One region of the Terrabacter sp. NPDC080008 genome, then DNA from elsewhere that is predicted to be linked to it. Evidence: riboswitches for the same ligand, from Rfam matches in the RefSeq annotation. Region 1 holds a riboswitch; each other region holds the start of a gene.
What was found. Region 1 has a riboswitch for S-adenosylmethionine ahead of AB0316_RS16465 (bifunctional o-acetylhomoserine/o-acetylserine sulfhydrylase). Riboswitches for the same ligand answer to the same signal wherever they lie in the genome.

Region 1 (4,932 bases):
CGCCCCGCAGGCAGCGAGAGCAAGTTGCGGACCTACCGCGACGGCTGGCGCATCCTGCGCGTCATCGTCAACCTCGCCCGCCGTGAGCGTCCGGCGCTCGTCCACACCGTGATCGCCGCGCTGATCGCGCTGGTCGCGCTCGTCCTCGGCGTCCCCGTCATCGGCGACTACCTGAGGACGGGGACCGTGCCGCGCTTCCCGACCGCGATCCTCGCGGCAGCGATCATGACGATCGCGGCCCTCGTGGCTCTGATGGGCTACCTGCTCGAGTCGGTGCAGCACATGCGCCAGGAGCAGTCGCGTCTGGCCTACCTCTCCCTGGCTGCGCCGAGCCGGCCCGCGCCCGCGGCGGCCCATCTTCCGCCGGCAGCCACCCAGGAGCCGGTGCTCGGCCAGCCGCAGCCGACGCTGCAGCAGCACGGACGCTGACCCGACGCGGCCCGGCTCAGACGAGCCGCTGGGTGACCGAGTGCCGCCCGCCGTCGTGGACGACGGTCGTCGTCGCGCCCTGGACGAGTGCCAGCATCGGCTGCACGTGCCCGCACTCGACGTTGGCGACGATGGGCAGTCCGAGCATCCCCAAGGCGTCGACGACCGCTGCGTGCTGGGTGAAGCCATCCGGCTCGGGTGCCTTGGTGCGTGAGACGAGGATGCCGGTGGCCGCGTCGAACCAGCCGCGCAGCCGCATCGCGTGCAGTGCCCGGCAGATGTCGGGGGAGCGCCACTCGGCGACGTCGAGCGCGATGACCAGACCCTCGGGGGCGTGGTCGCGCGCGAAGGTGCCGATGTCGGCGTAGCGGCCACCGGCCAGGAAGCTCAGGGTCTCGACGCAGCCGGCGACGAGCCGCCCCGAGAAGGTGACCGGCTCGTCCTCGTGGCCGGGGTCGATCCGGGTCCACGTGCCGCGGCCCTCGAGCGTCATCGTCGTGACCCTGGGCTCGCTGGCGTAGTCGTCCCACCCACCGGAGCGGTAGCGGCCGGGGGAGTGCTGCTCGACCTCCGCACCGCCCTCGGTCGAGGCGACGTCGACCCAGTGGCGTATGCCGTCCGGCACGGCGTACGGGGTGTCCATGAGGTTCTGCCCGTGGATCGTTGCGATCCCCGTGGTGAGGGTGAGTGGCGTGATCCACGTCGAGGTGTCCGAGAAGCCGACGCACCACGTCGGGTCGGCGGCTGCCACGGCGTCGAGGTCGAGCAGGTCGAGCAGGTCGATGCACGTCTCGCCGCCCCACGGCGGCACGACGGCCCGGATGGTCGGGTCGAGGAGCATGGCCATGAGCTCGGCCGCGCGTGCCTCGCGCGGCCCGCTGACGTGGGAGGGCGCGTGGTTGAGCTCGCCGACGACGACCTCGAAGCCGCGGTCGCGCAGCCACGAGACGGCATACGTGAACCGTCCCCAGAGGGCGTCGGGGACGCCGGAGCTCGGCGACGTCACGCCGATGCGGTCGCCGGGGCGCAGCGGGGCGGGGTAGCGGATCGGCATGGCTGACATGGTGCCAGCCGTGCCGATCCGCTTCGCCCCGTTTTCACCCGCGGCGAGACGCTCAGGCCTTGGCGGCGGCGAAGCCCTGCTCGAGGTCGGCGAGGATGTCGTCGATGTGCTCGATCCCGACCGAGAGGCGCACGAGGCCGGGCGTGACGCCGGCGGCGAGGCGGTCGGCCTCGGGGCCCTGCGAGTGCGTCGTCGACGCCGGGTGGATGACGAGCGAGCGCACGTCGCCGATGTTGGCGACGTGGCTGTGCAGCGTCAGCGCCTCGACGAACTTCTTGCCCGCCTCGAGGCCGCCGGCGATCTCGAAGGAGAGCACCGCGCCGGCGCCGCGAGGCGCGTACTTCTGCGCCGTGGCGTAGGACGGGCTGTCCGGCAGCGACGCCCAGACCACGCGCTCGACCTGCTCGTGGCCCTGCAGGAACGCGGCCACCTTCCCGGCGTTCTCGAGGTGGCGCTCGATGCGCAGCGACAGCGTCTCGATGCCCTGTGCGATGAGGAACGCGTTGAACGGCGCCGCCGACGGGCCGAGGTCGCGCAGCAGCTGCACGCGGGCCTTGAGGATGTAGGCGAGGTTGGCCCCGAGCGGGCTGCCCACGCCGAGGTCGCGCGCGAAGACGAGGCCGTGGTAGCTCTCCTCGGGTGTGTTGTAGTTCGGGAACCGCTCCGGGTCCTTGGCGTAGTCGAAGCGGCCCGCGTCGACGATGACGCCGGCGATCGAGGTGCCGTGGCCGCCGAGGTACTTCGTGGCGGAGTGCACCACGACGTCGGCGCCCCACTCGATGGGCCGGATGACGTAGGGCGTCGCGATGGTGTTGTCGACGACGAGCGGCACACCGTTCTCGTGGGCCACCGCGGCCACGGCCTCGATGTCGAGCACCTCGGCCTTGGGGTTGGCGATCGTCTCGCCGAAGAACGCCTTGGTGTTGGGCCGCACCGCTGCGCGCCAGGCGTCGATGCTCGTCGGGTCCTCGACGAAGGTCACGTCGATGCCGAGCTTGGGGAAGGTGAACTTCAGCAGGTTGACGGTGCCGCCGTAGAGGCTGGGGGAGGCGACGATGTGGTCGCCGGCCTCGGCGATGTTGAGCAGCGCGAGCGTCGTGGCGGACTGCCCGGAGGCGACGAGCAGCGCGCCGACGCCGCCCTCGAGCGCGGCGATGCGCTGCTCGACGACGTCGGTCGTCGGGTTCATGATCCGCGTGTAGATGTTGCCGAACTCCGAGAGCCCGAACAGGTTCGCGGCGTGGTCGGTGTCCTTGAAGACGTAGCTCGTCGTCTGGTAGATCGGCAGGGCGCGCGCGCCGGTGGCGCTGTCCGCGGACTGTCCGGCGTGGATCTGCTTGGTCTCGAAGGACCAGTTGGGCTCGGTCATCGCGTGGTGCTCTTCCTCGGTCGTGTCGATGACCGGGACTGCAGGTTCGGCAGCCGGCGCACCGACGGGTCGGTGCGGGAGAGGGTCTCTCGGGAGGTCTCTCCGCGCTTGCCCGCGCGCCGGGTGGCGTCGACGGGCCAGGTCCTCACCCGGGGCACCCCACCGCGGTTGGAGGGTTGCCGGCCAGCGAGCCGGGGCTTGTCGCTGGCGCTCATGACCTACCGGGAAGTGTACGTATGCGTGGCCACCCCTCGTGAACGGGTGTCCTCATCGTGGACGTCGGACACGGCATACGACCCCGCTCGTGGCGTCGATCACGAGGACGTCCTAGTAATCCGAACCGGCGAGTAGGATTCCGGCCGTGAGCACGAATGCCGACTTCGACCTGTTCCGGACCAGTGAGGACCACGAGGCCCTGAGGGAGGCCGTCCGAGCAGTCGCCGAGGACAAGATCGCCCCGTACGCCGCCGCCGTCGACGCGGAGGCGCGCTACCCGCAGGAGGCGCACGACGCGCTCGTCGCGTCCGACTTCTTCGCGCCGCACGTGCCGGAGGAGTACGACGGGGTCGGGGCGGACGCGCTCGCCACCTGCATCGTCATCGAGGAGGTGGCCCGCGTCGACGCGTCGGCCTCGCTCATCCCGGCGGTCAACAAGCTCGGCTCGCTCCCGCTCATCCTCGCCGCGAACGAGGACGTCAAGTCCCGCTACCTGCCGCCGCTGGCCAAGGGCGAGACCACCTTCTCCTACGGCCTGTCCGAGCGCGAGGCCGGCTCCGACACCGCGTCGATGCGCTGCCGTGCCCGGCAGGACGGCGACGGCTGGGTGCTGTCCGGCCAGAAGTCGTGGATCACCAACGCCGGCGTCTCCGAGTACTACACCGTCCTGGCCGTCACCGACCCCGACGGCCCGCGCGGCGGCAACGTCACGGCGTTCGTGGTCGAGAAGTCCGACGAGGGCTTCACCTTCGGCGAGAAGGAGCGCAAGCTCGGCATCAAGGGCAGTCCGACGCGCGAGCTGCACTTCGACAACGTGCGCCTTCCCGGCGGCCGCGTCGTCGGGCAGGTCGGCGACGGCCTGAAGATCGCGCTGCGCACCCTCGACCACACCCGCGTCACCATCGGCGCCCAGGCCGTCGGCATCGCCCAGGGCGCGCTCGACCAGGCCGTCGCCTACGTCAAGGAGCGCAAGCAGTTCGGCAAGCGCATCGCCGACTTCCAGGGCATCCAGTTCATGCTCGCCGACATGGCGATGGAGCTCGAGGCCGCCCGCCAGATGGTCTACGTCGCGGCCGCCAAGTCCGAGCGCGGCGACAAGGACCTGACCTTCTTCGGGGCCGCCGCCAAGTGCTACGCCTCCGACGTCGCGATGAAGATCACGACCGACGCCGTCCAGCTGCTCGGCGGTGCCGGCTACACGAGCGACTTCCCGCTCGAGCGGATGATGCGCGACGCGAAGATCACCCAGATCTACGAGGGCACCAACCAGGTGCAGCGCCTCGTCATGGCGCGCCAGCTGCTCAAGTAGGCATCGAGCGGCGCGTTCGGAGCTCAGCGCCGTCGGTGCGGCGTCTCAGGGCCCGTGCGCCGTGTGTCCGTGTCATCTGGTTACCTAGTGTCCACATGGCACTGGGATGCGACCGTCCGTGGTTCGGGGTCCTCCGCCGCGCACCGGGTCGGCACAGCACCCATCCGGTGTCGTTGCTCACAGCACACCGATCCGTCCGACCGGAGCCTCTCCCATGTCCCTCACGTCCGCCACTCTCCGTGCGCGTCGAGCCGTCGACCGGCCACCCGAGAGCCTCCTGGGCACGGTCACCAGGGCCGTGCTCATCGGTGCCATCGTGTTCTTCGGCGCATGGACGCTCGTCTACCAGGCGGCCCTCTTCGCGGACGCAGGCGTCGTCGCGGCCGCCGCCGCGGCGGCTGTCGTCGGCGCGGTTCTGCTGGTTGCCGTCGCACCTGTGCTGCGCCCCATGCCCGAGGTCGGGCGGTCGGGCGCGTCTCTCGGGCACGCAGGCGATCTCGACGAGACGCCCGTAGCGCTTCTCACCCCCGCGACGAGGGCTGTCGC
Region 2 (4,932 bases), on a different contig from region 1:
GGGTCTGGCTCCCGACGGCGAGCGCCTGACGCCGGTCGTGCGCCTCGAGAAGGAGCGCTTCGGCGCGGAGTCGCTCGAGCGGCCGGCCCTCGTGCGCACAGAGGCCGGACAGTGGCGCCTCTACGTCTCGTGCGCGACGCCGGGCAGCAAGCACTGGCGCATCGACGTCCTCGAGGCAGGAGATCCGGCTGGGCTGCAGTCCGCGGAGCCGAGAACCGCCTTCGCCGGTGACACGCAGACGGGCGTCAAGGACCCCGTCGTCCGGCGAACCGCGCGGGAGTGGCAGGCGTGGGTCTGCTGCCACCCACTCGACGTCGCGGGCGAGGAGGACCGCATGGTGACGAGGTATGCGACCAGCGAGGACGGCCTGACGTGGCGATGGCGGGGAGTCGCCCTCCGTGGCCGGGCCGGCAGCTGGGACGCCCGCGGCGCCCGCGTGACGGCAGTGCTGCCCGACGGATCCGCCACCTACGACGGGCGCGCGAGCACGGCCGAGAACTTCTCCGAGCGCACCGGCACGGCGGTGCCCGGCGCCGCACCCGGCGAGCTCCTGGCCGTGGGGGACGCCCCGGTGAGCGAGGTGCGCTACCTCGCCGTGGTGCCGCTGCCGGACCTGTCGGCGGGGTCCGGGCCGTCGGCGCCGACGGGTCGCTACCGCCTGTTCTACGAGGCGCCGCTCGCCGACGGCAGCCACGAGCTGCGCACGCGGCTGGTGACGGAGGCGCTCCCCGCGCGCGGGTGAGCGAACCCGTCGATCTGGGGACAGGGCGCCCACGGACCACCACACTGGTCGGAGAGCGACCGTCCTCCCTCACTGGTCGACATGCCTCCGGCGCACAGGTCCGGACGGGTTGGCCGACCGCGGTCTGCTCCGAGGTGAGTGATGGACAGACTGCCGGTCATCTACGTGCGCGGCTACGCCGGGACCACCGCCGGGATAAACGCACAGGTCGACGATCCCTTCTACGGGTTCAACGAAGGCGCGACCCACATCCGCGTCGGCGGGGACGGGAGTCCTGCGTACTACCAGTTCGAGGGTCCGATGCTTCGCCTCATGGCGGACGAGAACTACCGGCTGCTCGTGCGCGGCGACCAGCAGCACTACCTCGAGTCTGCCGACGACGGGTCGGTGCCACCGGAGTCCCTGTGGGTCTACCGCTTCTACGACCAGGCGGCCACCACCTTCGCCCAGCCCCCGCCGGAGGGGGTCCTTACACGACTGTGGGACCGGATCCACCAGAGCGTCACCGCCGACGGGTTCGACATCGAGGCGGCCGCCGCCGGCCTCTACGACCTCGTGATGCTCGTGCGCGCTAAGACCGGAGCCCCACAGGTGTTCCTCGTCGCGCACTCGATGGGCGGCCTCATCTGCCGCAGCATGATCCAGAAGGTGTGCGCCGAGCAGGGGCGGCTGCCGGCGAAGGAGGTCGTGGCCCGGCTGTTCACCTACGGCACGCCGCACGGGGGTATCGCCTTCGACATCGGGGCCCTCGACTGGGCGCAGGAGGCGTTCGGACCGGCCGGAGCCGACATCTTCTCGCCGCCGAAGATGTACGGCTACCTCACGCCGGGCAAGCAGTTCGGCGACCTCCCCGGTCCGGGGGACGACTGGGATCCGCAGGCGCTCGATCCTCAGGTCCTGCCTCCCTCGCGCGTCTTCTGCCTCGTCGGCACCGACCCGAAGGACTACGGCCCGTCCCAGGTCGTCGTCGGCCCCAAGAGCGACGGCCTGGTCACCATCGAACGGGCGTACGTGCGCGGCGCCCACCGGTCCTACGTCCACCGGTCGCACTCCGGGCGCTACGGCGAGGTCAACTCCGAGGAGGGCTACCAGAGCCTGCGCCGCTTCCTCTTCGGTCGCTGGGGAGCGACCATCGCGCTCCGCGGTCTGCCGGCATACCCCTCCGACATGGACACCCGGCCGGAGGCCGACCGGTGGCCGGTCTGGCAGGCGGACATGAGCCTGACGATCCGCGGGCTGCCGATCGTGCTCAGCGAGCAGCTGGCCGAGCACTGGTGTCCGATCCAGATCAACCAGGAGCTGGCGCGACACGTCGACACGGCGGACACGCCTGTGCCACTGGCGAGCACGTTCCTCATGGACCCCCGCCACGAGGCGGAGCTCGCGCTCGAGCGCCACGAGCAGGCTCGGCCCCCGGCGCATGGCGGCAGGCTGCGCTACGTCCTGACGCTCCGCGTCTTCAAGCTCGTCGAGACCACGAGCGGCTTCCTCTTCGCGGACCACCTCGAGCAGGTGCCGGAGTGGGCCGACACGCTCATCGTCGACGTGGGGCCCGGCCAGGACGGCGACGGGCTGACGGCCTGGGCCGCCTGGAACAGCGAGGTCAGCGGCCCCATCGACCTCAACGACCCGATCACCGAGGGGCTCCCCCCGGGGCGAAGGGCTGCGCTCGCGTTCGAGCCGACGGCGGACGGGCAGACCTCTCGCGTAGAGCTGCCCGACGTGGCGAAGACCCTCCAGGTCCTGGGCGACCAGGCCTACCTGAGGCTCACCGTCACCGACCGGCTCGGCGAGACGAGGCCCTGACTGCAGATGCGTGGTCCCAGGGCGTCATCCACACCAAGGACCTCCGCGCCGAGCTCGACGCCCACTGCGTCCTGCTCGTCCCCCGGCCTGCCGGCGGGACGCCGCACCCGTGGCCGCACCGGCCGCGCTGTCCGGCACGGCCGCCGAGCTCACCTTTGCGTCACGACTCGCGCGGATGGTGAGCCGGGCAATCTCGACATTCGAAACGGGACCAAGCAGATTTCCTACCAGTTGGGTGGGGAATCTCTTCCTGCAAGAGCGGTAAGTCGACAGTGAATCCCACTGTCCCAGAATCGTTTTCGCTCACCGCGACATTGCGCCACCATGTGGCAATCCACTGCCTTTCGGTGGTCTGGCGCGGTTGCCTGCTTCGTGTCCGTGTGCGTACGCTCACCACAGGTCACGAGTTCCAGTGCACAGCCCCGGCTTGCTGGACAGCAACCCTCCTCCGCGGCGGGGTGCTCCGGGTGAAGACCTGGCCGGTCGCCGATGGCGCCGGCAAGCGCGGACTCGTTGATCGGGTCCCGGAGACCCGAGGAGCAGCGATGAGCGCACGGACGACCACCCTGGTGGCCCGTCGGCACGTCGACCTGCTTCGCGTCTCCAGCGCGCTCTGTCGTCGGTGACGCACCGCTCAACTCGCGTGCACTGACGCGACCGCGGGCGGGGCGCGCCCCGGACGCACGGCGATCCCGCGTGCCGTGGCGCGCCGACGCAGACCCCTATCCACGCCACCCGTCCCCGACGGGCGTGCCCGTGTCCCCAGGAGACCCTAAGTGTCCACCACCTCCGTCCCGAGAACCGCTCAGGCGGCACCTTCCCCATCCGCTCCTGCTCCACCGCCCGCGACGGCCGTACTCACCGCCGTGCCCGACACGTCGTCCGTCCTCACCGTGGTCCCTCGTCGCACGCCGTGGACCTGGGTAGGTGTGGCGGGCGTGCTCGTCCTCGTCGCGATGTTCGTCAACGGGCTCGCCACCAACCCCGGCTGGGAGTGGTCCACTTTCGCTGCGTACTTCGCCAGCGAGACGATCGTGCGCGCCCTCGGCACCACCATCCAGCTCACCGTGCTTGGGACCGTGACGGGTTTCGCCCTCGGAGTCGTCCTCGCCGCAATGCGCCTGTCCCACAACGGTTTCCTGCGCTCGGTCGCGTGGACTTACATCTGGGCCTTCCGATCGATCCCGCTCATCGTCCAGCTGCTCTTCTGGTTCAACATCGCCTACCTCTACCAGACCATCTCTTTCGGGCTGCCCTTCGGCCCCTCGTTCGGCAGCGTCGCCACCAACGACCTGTTCGGGGCCCTCGGCGCCGCCGTCCTCGGTCTGGCACTGCACCAGGCGGCCTACGCCGCCGAGATCATCCGCGGCGGCATCCTCGCGGTCGACGAAGGCCAGCGCGAGGCAGCCGCGGCCCTGGGCATTCCGCGCCTTCGCCAGTTCACCAAAGTCGTCCTGCCTCAGGCGATGCGCTCGATTCTGCCGAACGCCGCCAACGAGGTGATCAGCCTCTTCAAGGGCACCTCGATCGTGTCGGTGCTCGCGATCCCGGAGCTCTTCTATCAGGTGCAGGTCATCTACGGGCGCAACTCCCGGGTCGTGCCACTGCTGCTGGTCGCCACCGTCTGGTACATCGTGCTGACGACCCTGCTGTCGGTGGGGCAGTTCTACGTCGAGCGGCACTTCGCCAAGGGCAGCTCCCGCACGCTGCCACCGACCCCGCTGCAACGGCTGCGCGCGCGGCTGACCGGGTACTCCGCGCGGGCCACCAGCGCCCGCAGCGGGCGCGGCCGGACGGACAACTCCGGGACGGCGGAGGTGGCCCGATGAGCCCCACCAGCACAGCCGCTCCCGTCGTCGACCTGCGCGGCGTCACGAAGTCCTTCGGCGGCCACGTCGTCCTGGACGGGATCGACCTGCGGCTCGAGGAGGGCACGGTCACCGTCGTGCTCGGCCCCTCCGGCTCTGGGAAGTCGACGCTGCTGCGCACGATCAACCACCTCGAGAAGGTCGACCGCGGCCAGGTCCGCATCAAGGACACCCTCATCGGGTACCGGCAGTCCGGAGACCGGCTGCACGAGCTGTCGGAGCGCGAGGTCCTGCGCCAGCGCAGCCGTATCGGCTTCGTCTTCCAGCAGTTCAACCTCTTCCCGCACCTGACGGTCCTGGAGAACGTGGTGGAGGCGCCCGTGTCCGCCCAGCGGCGCGGTCGCTCGGAGGTGGAGGCGGAGGCCCGGCAGCTGCTCGCCCGGGTCGGCCTGTCCGACAAGGCGGCCGCGTACCCGCGGCAGCTCTCCGGCGGCCAGCAGCAACGCGTCGCCATCGCGCGGGCCCTCGCCCTGCAGCCCGACGTCATCCTCTTCGACGAGCCGACCTCGGCGCTGG
Region 3 (4,932 bases), 280 kb from region 1:
CACGCCGTAGACCTTGCCGATCTCGTCGAGGGTCTTCGGCTGCCCGTCGGTCAGGCCGAAGCGCATCGAGACCACGCCGGCCTCACGCTCGGAGAGCGTGTCGAGCACCGAGTGCAGCTGCTCCTGCAGGAGCGTGAAGCTGACCGCGTCGGCCGGGACGACGGCCTCGGAGTCCTCGATGAGGTCACCGAACTCGCTGTCGCCGTCCTCGCCGAGCGGGGTGTGCAGCGAGATCGGCTCGCGGCCGTACTTCTGGACCTCGACGACCTTCTCGGGGGTCATGTCGAGCTCCTTGGCGAGCTCCTCCGGCGTGGGCTCGCGACCGAGGTCCTGCAGCATCTGGCGCTGCACGCGGGCGAGCTTGTTGATGACCTCGACCATGTGGACCGGGATGCGGATCGTGCGCGCCTGGTCGGCCATGGCGCGGGTGATGGCCTGGCGGATCCACCACGTCGCGTACGTCGAGAACTTGTAGCCCTTGGTGTAGTCGAACTTCTCGACCGCACGGATGAGGCCGAGGTTGCCCTCCTGGATGAGGTCGAGGAAGAGCATGCCGCGGCCGGTGTAGCGCTTGGCGAGCGAGACCACGAGGCGCAGGTTGGCCTCGAGCAGGTGGTTCTTGGCCTTCTTGCCGTCCTGGGCGATCCACCACAGCTCACGCTTGAGCTTCATGTCGATCTTCTCGCCGGAGTTGAGCTTCTCCTCGGCGAACAGGCCGGCCTCGATGCGCTTGGCGAGCTCGACCTCCTGCTCGGCGTTGAGCAGCGCGACCTTGCCGATCTGCTTGAGGTAGTCCTTGACCGGGTCGGCGGTGGCGCCGGCGGTCACGACCTGCTGAGCCGGCGCGTCGTCCTCGTCGTCGTCACGGATAACGAAGCCGGACTCCTCGGCCTCCTCGCTCTTGGCTGCCGCGGCCGGTGCTGCCTCGTCGGTCTCGTCGCCCTCGTCGACCACGTCGACGGCGACCTCGACGTCCTCGAGCTCACCCTCGGGCGCGTCGTCGGGCTCGACGTCGGCGTCCTCGTCGACATCCTCGGCGGCGGCGCCGTCGACACCCTGCGCGGAGCCGGCCGTGGCCTTCTTCGCGGTGGTCTTCTTGGCGACTGCCTTCTTGGCAGCCGGCTTCGCCGCGGCCTTGGCGACACCGGCGTTCGTCGCCGCCTTCTTCGCGGCGGTCCTGGCGGCGGGCTTGGCGGCCTGGGCCTGCTCGTCGTCGGAGGCCGCGGACGTCGCGGCCTTCTTGGTGGTCGTCTTGCTGGTGGCGGTGGTCCGCGTGGCGGACTTCGTCGCCGCGGCCGTGCTGCTCCGTGCGGTGGCCACAGTGCCTCCCTTGGTCCCGGTGCGGGTCTTCTTGGTGCTGGTGGAGTGCGGCGCGTCGACGACGATCTCGATGTCGTGGGCCTCGAGCGTGGTGAGGACGGGCTTCATCTGTTTCAGGTCGAGTCCGGCGTCGACCTGCGCCTGCGCGATCTCAGTTCCGGTGATCGTCCCGTTGGTGCTGCCCTTGACCAGGAGCTGCATGATCGCCTCGTGCTGGAACACCTTCGGCAGGGTCTTGGGAGCTCCAGCGGTTGTTGCCTTGGGCACGGATGCAGTCGCCTTTCGTCGCGAGACTCGTCTGGTGGGCGCGCCACTTCCGGGCATGCACCATCACAACGAACGAGGATGGGGGTTGGTGCCCGGAGGAGCGTGGCCTGTCGGAGTCGGTCCCTGTTCGAGCTCTCGGTGCGCCTGGTGCGATCCGGTACTCGGACATTATAAAACGGCGCGCGGCATCGGGGCGAACGCAGGGGAAATCCGGCGTGCTGGAGGCACGCCCGGGCTGCTCGACACGGCGTCGGCTGCGACGCCGCTCACTCGCCCTTGACGGCCAGGACGGGGCAGCTCGCGTCGAGGAGGATCTTCTGGGCGTTGGAGCCCAGGATCAGCTTGCCGACAGGGCTGCGGCGGCGCAGGCCGATGACGATGAAGTCGGCGTTCTCCTCCTCCGCGACCGAGATGAGGTCCTCGGCCGGGTCGTTGCCGCGCACGAGCTGGCGCACCTCGTGCTCGAGCCCCTTCTCCTGCAACAGGGTCTGCACGCGTGAGAGCTCGGTCTCGAACTTGCTCGCCTCCGCCGCGTCGAATTCCTTCCCGCCCCGGTGGGAGCTGATCACGACGAGCTTCGCGCCACGCAGGACGCACTCCTCGGCCGCTCTCTTGAGAGCCGCGCGACCTTCTTTGGTGGCGACATATCCAACGACGATGGCCACTTCCCGGACCTCCTTGGGACGGAAACGAGCAGTGGTCGCACCGTACCCGAAATCGCCTTCCCCAGCGCGCCGCTGGGACGCGGCGCCGCGCACGCGTTCCGCCGCGTCTGCCGGCGGCTCAGCTCCCCGGCTCCCTCGGGCTGCGGGATGGCGCGGCGACTCCCCACAAGCGTCAGCGCGGCGGGCGGCCGAGAGCCTCGCGGACGATCCGGCCCACCTGGTCCTCCTCGATGAGAAACCCGTCATGCCCGAAGTCCGAGACGATGTGCTCGCGCTTGGACGCCGGCAGGGCCTCGTGCAGCTCGTCGGAGAGCCGCGGCGGGTAGAGCCGGTCGGTGTCGACGGACACGACCGTGCAGTCCGCCGTCACCCGGGCCAGGGCCGCCCGGAGGCCCCCGCGGTCTCGACCCACGTCGTGCGAGTTCATCGCCTCGGTGAGCACGATGTAGGAGTTGGCGTCGAAGCGACGCGCCAGCTTGCCGGCGTGGTGGTCGAGGTAGGACTCGACGGCGAAGCGGCCGCGTGCACCGGCTCGCAGCGGGTCCTCGCCGAGCTGCGGCTCGCGCCCGAAGCGCTGCCCGAGCTCGGCCTCGGTGCGGTAGGTGATGTGGGCGATGCGGCGAGCGAGGCCCAGGCCGGCGTCGGGCTGACGACCGCTTCCGTAGTAGTCGCCGCCCGCGAAGTCGGGGTCGTTGCGGATGGCGAGCAGCTGCGACTGGCACCACGCGATCTGGTCGGCGGTGGCGTAGGGCGTCGAGGCCAGGACGATGCAGCGCTCCACGGCGTCCGGTCGCCCGACCGCCCACTCGAGCGCACGCATACCGCCCATCGAGCCACCGACGACGGCTGCCAGGCGGTCGATGCCGAGCTGGTCGAGCAACCGGCGCTCGGCCGCCACCTGGTCGCGGACGGTCACGTAGGGGAACCGGCTCCCCCACGGCCGGCCGTCGGACGCGAGGCTCGAGGGGCCCGTGCTCCCCTGGCACCCGCCGAGGACGTTGGCGGCGACGACGAACCACCGGGAGGGATCGACCGGGCCGTCAGGTGAGATGAGCGAGTTCCACCAGCCGGGTGATGCGTGGCCGGCGCCGGCCTCACCCACCACGTGGCTGTCGCCGGTCAGGGCGTGCTCGACGAGGATGACGTTGTCACGGGACTCGTTCAGGGTGCCCCAGGTCTCGTAGGCGATGCGCACACCCGGCAGCACGCCGCCGCGCTCCAGCTCGAGGTCACCGACGTCGGCGAAGCGGCGGTTGCCGACCGGGTCGCCCTCGCGCCAGGCGCCCGAGCCGTCGAGGCCGCGCGCCTGACCCGGAAGGGAAGACGCGCGCGCGGTCGGGAGCGAGGTCACGCCCGCATGGGGTCCGGTGCGGACGGCACGTCGCGTGCCCTGCTGCCGATGCGTGACGGTCATCGAGATAGAACTCCTCGTGCTCGCGCTTGCGCACACCGGGAGACGGTGCGGCCAGGTCCTCACCCGGGGCACCCCACCGCGAAGGAGGGTTGCCGACCAGCGAGCCGGGGCTTGTCGCTGGTGCTCATGACCTCGGCCAACCTTACGCGAGCCGGCCCCGAGCCCCCATCCGGCCGTCCACGAACTGGACGCCTTGCCGGCTCAGGCGCAGCGACGCGGGCGGATGCCGTGGTCGAGCGACTGCCGCACGAGCAGGCTGAGCCGGTGCTCCGGCTCGAGCTCGAGCGCCTGGTCCACGGCCACGCCCGCTCGGGCCCCGTCGCCGACCCACCAGGCCAGCGACGCGAGCACCGACAGCACCGGCGCCGCGTGCGCACCGGGAGTCGCGCGGCAGACCTGCTCGAGCCGGCTGAGGACGAGTCGGGACGCGACGGCCTCGTCCCACCCCTCCAGCGCCGCCGCGGCTTCGAGGTCCTCCACGTCATCGGCTCCATCCAGGGCATCCAGGCGATCGAGGCGCGCCCTGGCCTCGAACGCCTCGTCGGGCTCATCGCCCAGGTCTCCCGGCCAGGCGTCCACAAGGGGATCGTCATCACCCGCTGCCGAGGGGAGGCGCAGCCCCGGCCCGAGGAGCTCGGCAAGCAGCAGGAGCAGCTCCTCGGGGAAGCCCTGCAACGGCACACTCCCCGGGCAGAGCCAGCCGACGAGAGCGTCGCGCACCTGCACGTCGCGCAGCGGACCGACCAGCGCGGGCAGCAGGTCGTGGAGATCGGCAGCATCGGCCGCTCCGTGCAGGACCGCTGCCCACGCGGTGAGCGACTCGTCGACGAGCAGCCGGCGGTCCCCGGGGTCCCCGCCCTGCAGCAGGGTCAGCCCGCGCCCGCCCCCAGACCGACGGGGACGGGACGTGTCCGGCCGGTCCAGGAGTCGGCCACCGGCGGCGGCATACCTCCGCTGCCAGTCGTCGACGGCTCGGGACATGCCCCGGTGGCGCGGGTCGCCGGGCGACAGCGGCGCCACCAGGCGGGCGAGCCCCTCCCGATCCGGCAGCACGGCGTGGCCCAGCGCGACGTAGTCGGCGACCGCCGCAACGTCTGCCTGCGCCGGCAGCAGCCGACCTTCGTCGGGGCAGCAGTCGCAGCCGACGGAGCGCCACCGACCATCACGCACCACGAGGCGCTCGCGCACCAGGACGCGGTCCCACTCCATGGCGTCGGCCAGCGCCTCGAGCAGTGGCATGGCCTCGTCGGCCTCCTCCTCGAACGC
Region 4 (4,932 bases), on a different contig from region 1:
CGCCCCCCGTCAGGAGCCGCTCGTGCTGGCCGGCGACTTGAACGCCGACTTCGGGCACCCCGGTTTCCGCGACCTCGCCGACGGCCTCGTCGACGCCCAGCGGGCTGACGGGGACGGCTGGGTGCGCACGTGGCCGTTCGCCGGACAGCGGCTGCCCGCGTACGTCCAGCTCGACCACCTGCTGAGCCGCGGGCTGACCGTGATCGCCGCGGGGCAGGTGGCCTACAACCACGCCGACCACGCCGCGGTGTGGGCGAGCTACGCCCTGCCGGCCGGCTGAGCCGCGGCCGTCACCAGGGGCGCTCGACCTCGACGTCCCGCGGGTCGGGTCCCTCGACGACCCAGCCGGCCGACGTCCGGGTCCACGTCGCGGCGGGGCCGTGCTCCACGAGCCCTGCGACCGCGGTGATAAGGCGCTCGACGCCCTCGAGGGTGCTGCCGAGGCCGATGCTGGCCCGCACGGCAGTGGCGGGCCCCTCGCCCCACGGGTCCTCGAGGAGCTCGTCCACGAGCAGGTGGGCGCAGAACTTCCCGTCGCGCACGCCGATCCCGTGCTCGACCGAGAGCACCTGCGACACCAGGGCCGAGTCCCAGCCCTCGACCGTGAACGCGACGACGCCGACCCGGTCGCTGTCGTTCCCGAAGATCGAGAGCACCTCGACCCCCGGCACGCCATCCAGGCCGTCGCGCAGCCGGGCGAGGAGTCGGCTCTCGTGCTGCTCGATGGCCCGCGCGTGCCGTCGGAGCGTCGCGCACGCCGCCGCCAAGGCGATGGCGCCGATGACGTTGGGGCTGCCGCCCTCGTGCCGGGCGGCGCCGGTGGCCCAGGCGGTGCCGTCCTCGGTCACCGAGCGGGTGGCGCCCCCGCCGAGGAGGTAGGGGGTGCCGGCGTCCAGCCAGTCGGACCGTCCGGCCAGCACGCCGGCGCCGTAGGGGGCATACGTCTTGTGCCCCGAGAACGCGACGTAGTCGGCGTCCCACGCCGCGAGGTCGATGCGGCGGTGGGCCGAGAGCTGGGCGGCGTCGACGGCGATCCGGGCTCCGTGGGCGTGCGCGAGGTGGGCGAAGCGCGCGACGGGCCAGACCTCGCCGGTGACGTTCGAGGCGGCCGTGACGACCACGAGACGGTGCCGGGACGCGTGGTCGACGAGCGCCTCCTCGAGGAGGGCGTACGCGTCGTCGAGCGTCTGCGGAACGGGCAGCCGCACGGTTCGGGAGCGGCCCCACGGCAGCAGCGTCGAGTGGTGCTCGCTGCCGAAGACGAAGACCGTGGTGCGGCTCGGCAGCGCCTTGCTCAGCAGCGCCCAGGAGTCGGTCGTCGTGCGGGTGAAGAGAACCGTGTCGTCCGGGCGAGCGCCGACGAACGTGGCGACCTCGGCACGCGCCTGCTCGTACCACGCGCTCGTCAGGCGGGAGGCGAAGCCGGCCCCGCGGTGCACCGAGGAGTATGTCTCCAGCGCCCGGTCGACGGCCGCCTTGACCGTCTCGAGCGCGGGCGTCGAGGCCGCATGGTCCAGGTTGGCGTATGCCGTGTCGCCGTGGAGCGTGGGCACCCGCAGTCCCGCGCCGACGACCGTGGGGAGCGCCTCCACCGTGGGCACGGCGTGCAGCACACGCGTACGGACCGCCGGTGCGGGCGAGCCGCCACACGGGGTTGCCGAGGGGGCCGCGGGGACGGCGGGCGAGGGGAGGACGTGGGTCGAGGGAAGGACCGACATGGCTGTGCTCCTGGGTCGTGGGACCCACCCGGTGCGGGTCCGCGCTTGCCCACCTCGATCACGCGAACGGAGCCGAGGTCGGCCTGGTCGTCACCCGGAGCACCCCACCGCGGAGGAGGGTTGCTGGCCAGCGAGCCGGGGCTTGTCACTGGCACTCATGACCTGCGCAGGACGATAGGCGTGCGGCTCTCGCCCTGTCCACCGGTCGGTCCAGCTGTGTCGCCATCCGAGACGAGGGGGTCGGTGCCGGTCGGCGCCGGTCCGGCCGGTCAGGGCGGGCCGCCGCGGTCCGAGAGCCGACGGCGGCGCCGCACGTCGCGCACCTCGGCAAGGACGCTCAGCCCGGGTCTGTCGTTCATCGTGCGCCAGGCGGCCAGTCCGGCACCGACCAGGGCGAGGCCGGCGAGCAGGTAGGCGGCCGTCGCGCCGGTATAGGTGGGGCTGAGCGGCCCGAGGCGGAAGCGGTGGGGCAACGGCAGGAGCGCCTCGAAGGCTGCCGCGAGCAGTGGCGCGGCGGCGAGCACCAGCACGAGGACGACACGGTCGAGCGACTGGACGAGGGCGAAGGTGCGGCCGCGCACCTCGTCCTCCATGGTGAGGCCGAGCAGGGTGTAGCCGACGACCCACGCCACGCCGATCACGGCGCCCAGCAGCACGGCCAGCGGCAGGGCGGCCGCCATCGCGGGCAGCAGTGCGAGCAGCAGGATGAGGACCCCTGCGCTCGCGAGGGCGGCACCGAAGACGCGCGGGCGCGAGAAGCCGGCGAGCAGCCGCGGACCGCCGACGATCCCGGCCGCCATGCCGGTGAAGACGGCGAGGAAGAGCAGGCCGTAGCCGGGAGCGCCCGCCCCCAGGTCCGAGGCGAAGCGCGTCGCGAGACCGATGACCAACCCTCCTGCGGCGAAGGTGCCCGTCATCCCGGCGAGGAGGCCGCGCACGAACGGCCGCTCCCTGACGACGACCAGCCCGTCGGTGACCGTGCGCAGGATCGACTCACCGGCGAGCGTCTCGCCGGCCCCACGCTCCGGAAAGGTCGTGCGCCAGACGATGACGGCGCTCAGCACGAACGTCGCGCCGTTGACGTACATCGCGAGGAAGGTGCCCTGAGGGTCGAGCCCCGGCAGGAGCGAGTGCGGGGGAGCCGCGAGCAGCGACAGGCCGGAGAAGGCGACGGCCGCGACCGGCGCGGTGCCGTAGCTGCCGACGAGGCCGAGCTGGTTGGCCAGCTCGAGACGGTCGGGCGGCACAAGGCGGCGGTCGAGGCGGTCCGCGACGACTCCGGCGAGCGACCCCAGCACGACGGCCGGCGCGATGCGCAGGACGAAGACCCCCGAGACAGCGAGGTACTCGGCGACACCACCGGGCGCGAGCTCGGCGGCGAGGGCCGTCGTCGCGAGCAGGGCGAGCCAGTCGCCGAAGCTCGAGACGGTGCCGGCGGCGAAGAGGTTGCGGAAGGGGCCGATCTCGAGCAGCGCGCGCAGGCCGGCCCCTCCGGACGGTGTGAGGTCCCTGCCCGCGTCCGGTCCCTCGCTCGGGGGTGGCCCCGCGCTCACCTCTCCAGCGTAGGAGCGCCCCTCGGGCCCGGGCCTGCATCGGTGCGGACACCCATCACCCCCTGGTGCGCGTGTGACGCGTGAGTTCAGGGGTGCGGTGACGTACCGTGCCAGCATGGCGTCACGTCCCTCCACCAGCCAGCGACCGACCACCGCCGCGGCCACCCGCGCCAAGGGGTCGTCCGGCGGTGCCTCGTCACGCCCTCCGGCTGCCCGCTCCACCCGGCCCGCGCAGCGCAAGCCCGCCGCGCGCAAGCCGGCCGCCAAGGGCGCGACGAAAGCGCGTGGGGGCGGCCTGCCCTTCCCGCTCGGCGCCGTCCGCAACACCTGGATGGGCGTCTCCCACCTGGCCGGCGGGGCGGTGCGCCGCGTCGGCCACAGCGCTGCAGACCTCGAGCCGGAGCACCGCCGCGACGGGATCGGTTTCGCCCTCATCGCGCTCGCCGTCATCGTGGCCGCCCGCGAGTGGTGGGGCGTTGCTGGCACGTTCGGCGACGTCGTGCACGCCGTCTTCGCCGGCACGTTCGGGCGAGTCGCGTATGCCGTGCCGCTGGTCCTGCTCGCGCTCGGCCTGCGCATGCTGCGCGCACCCCAGGACGACGCGGCGACCAACCGCATCATCGTCGGCACGATCGCTCTGACGTTCTCGGCCTGCGGCCTGGCACACCTTGCAGACGGCATCCCGAACCCGCCCGACGGCGCCGACGGCATGCGCGCCGCCGGCGGCATCCTCGGCTTCCTCGCCTCCAGCCCGCTCGCCGCGGCCGTCTCGCCGGTCGGTGCCCTCGTGCTGCTCGTCCTGCTGGGCATCTTCGGGCTGCTCGTCGTCACGGCCACCCCGGTCGCCATGATCCCCACCCGGCTGCGGCAGCTGCGTGCCCTCGTCATCCACGACGGTCGCTACGACGAGCACGACGACGAGCCGGAGGACGCCCCGGCCGCGGCGGTCAAGCGAGCCCGCCGCAAGCCGGTCGACCTCGGCGACCGCGACGGCGACGAGGCGTTCCGCCAGGCCGCGCAGAAGGCCCTCGAGGACGAGGGGGCCGGTGGTCCCCGACCGGGGGAGAAGCGCCCGACGCCTCCCGGCCTCGTCGTCCCGCGCCCGGGTGGCAAGGGCGAGAAGGTCATCGACGCCACCGACCCGAAGACCCTCGGCGCCCCCGACACGAGCAAGGTGGGCCCGAAGGCCGAGCTCATCCCGCCGCCCATGTCCGAGCTGCCGGCCCGCGTCGAGCAGCTGAGCCTCGGCGGCGACATCACCTACCGCCTGCCCGACCAGGCCATGCTGACACCCGGCGCGCCGCACAAGACGCGCAGCGAGACCAACGACCGCGTCGTGGAGTCACTGTCGAACGTCTTCGAGCAGTTCGACATCGACGCCGCCGTCACCGGCTTCACCCGCGGCCCGACGGTCACCCGCTACGAGGTCGAGCTCGGCTCGGGCACCAAGGTCGAGCGCGTCACCGCGCTGTCGAAGAACATCGCGTATGCCGTCGCGTCGGCCGACGTGCGCATCCTCAGCCCGATCCCGGGCAAGTCCGCCATCGGCATCGAGATCCCCAACACCGACCGAGAGAACGTCGCGCTCGGCGACGTGCTGCGCAGCCACACGGCCCGCAGCAACGAGCACCCCATGGTCATGGGTGTCGGCAAGGACGTCG

Region 2: it holds a riboswitch for S-adenosylmethionine, as region 1 does, so the genes downstream of both, AB0316_RS19090 (putative leader peptide) here and AB0316_RS16465 (bifunctional o-acetylhomoserine/o-acetylserine sulfhydrylase) in region 1, are expected to answer to the same signal.
Region 3: it holds a riboswitch for S-adenosylmethionine, as region 1 does, so the genes downstream of both, AB0316_RS17735 (homoserine O-acetyltransferase) here and AB0316_RS16465 (bifunctional o-acetylhomoserine/o-acetylserine sulfhydrylase) in region 1, are expected to answer to the same signal.
Region 4: it holds a riboswitch for S-adenosylmethionine, as region 1 does, so the genes downstream of both, AB0316_RS20700 (aminotransferase class V-fold PLP-dependent enzyme) here and AB0316_RS16465 (bifunctional o-acetylhomoserine/o-acetylserine sulfhydrylase) in region 1, are expected to answer to the same signal.

Annotation. Positions count from the first base shown of each region.
Region 1 is NZ_JBFBLC010000006.1:56,084-61,015, forward strand. Features, by position in the region: gene AB0316_RS16455 (glycosyltransferase family 2 protein) at 1-429, shown strand, start outside; gene AB0316_RS16460 (LD-carboxypeptidase) at 446-1,492, opposite strand; gene AB0316_RS16465 (bifunctional o-acetylhomoserine/o-acetylserine sulfhydrylase) at 1,545-2,891, opposite strand; SAM riboswitch class IV at 2,961-3,080, opposite strand; gene AB0316_RS16470 (acyl-CoA dehydrogenase family protein) at 3,223-4,386, shown strand; gene AB0316_RS16475 (DUF6077 domain-containing protein) at 4,601-4,932, shown strand, end outside.
Region 2 is NZ_JBFBLC010000008.1:27,832-32,763, reverse strand. Features, by position in the region: gene AB0316_RS19100 (hypothetical protein) at 1-742, shown strand, start outside; gene AB0316_RS19095 (hypothetical protein) at 884-2,548, shown strand; SAM riboswitch class IV at 2,947-3,059, shown strand; gene AB0316_RS19090 (putative leader peptide) at 3,094-3,174, shown strand; gene AB0316_RS19085 (amino acid ABC transporter permease) at 3,415-4,377, shown strand; gene AB0316_RS19080 (amino acid ABC transporter ATP-binding protein) at 4,374-4,932, shown strand, end outside.
Region 3 is NZ_JBFBLC010000006.1:337,852-342,783, reverse strand. Features, by position in the region: gene AB0316_RS17745 (RNA polymerase sigma factor) at 1-1,521, opposite strand, end outside; gene AB0316_RS17740 (universal stress protein) at 1,854-2,252, opposite strand; gene AB0316_RS17735 (homoserine O-acetyltransferase) at 2,425-3,666, opposite strand; SAM riboswitch class IV at 3,684-3,798, opposite strand; gene AB0316_RS17730 (DUF4192 domain-containing protein) at 3,868-4,932, opposite strand, start outside.
Region 4 is NZ_JBFBLC010000012.1:11,131-16,062, forward strand. Features, by position in the region: gene AB0316_RS20695 (endonuclease/exonuclease/phosphatase family protein) at 1-280, shown strand, start outside; gene AB0316_RS20700 (aminotransferase class V-fold PLP-dependent enzyme) at 291-1,718, opposite strand; SAM riboswitch class IV at 1,755-1,881, opposite strand; gene AB0316_RS20705 (hypothetical protein) at 1,988-3,271, opposite strand; gene AB0316_RS20710 (DNA translocase FtsK) at 3,387-4,932, shown strand, end outside.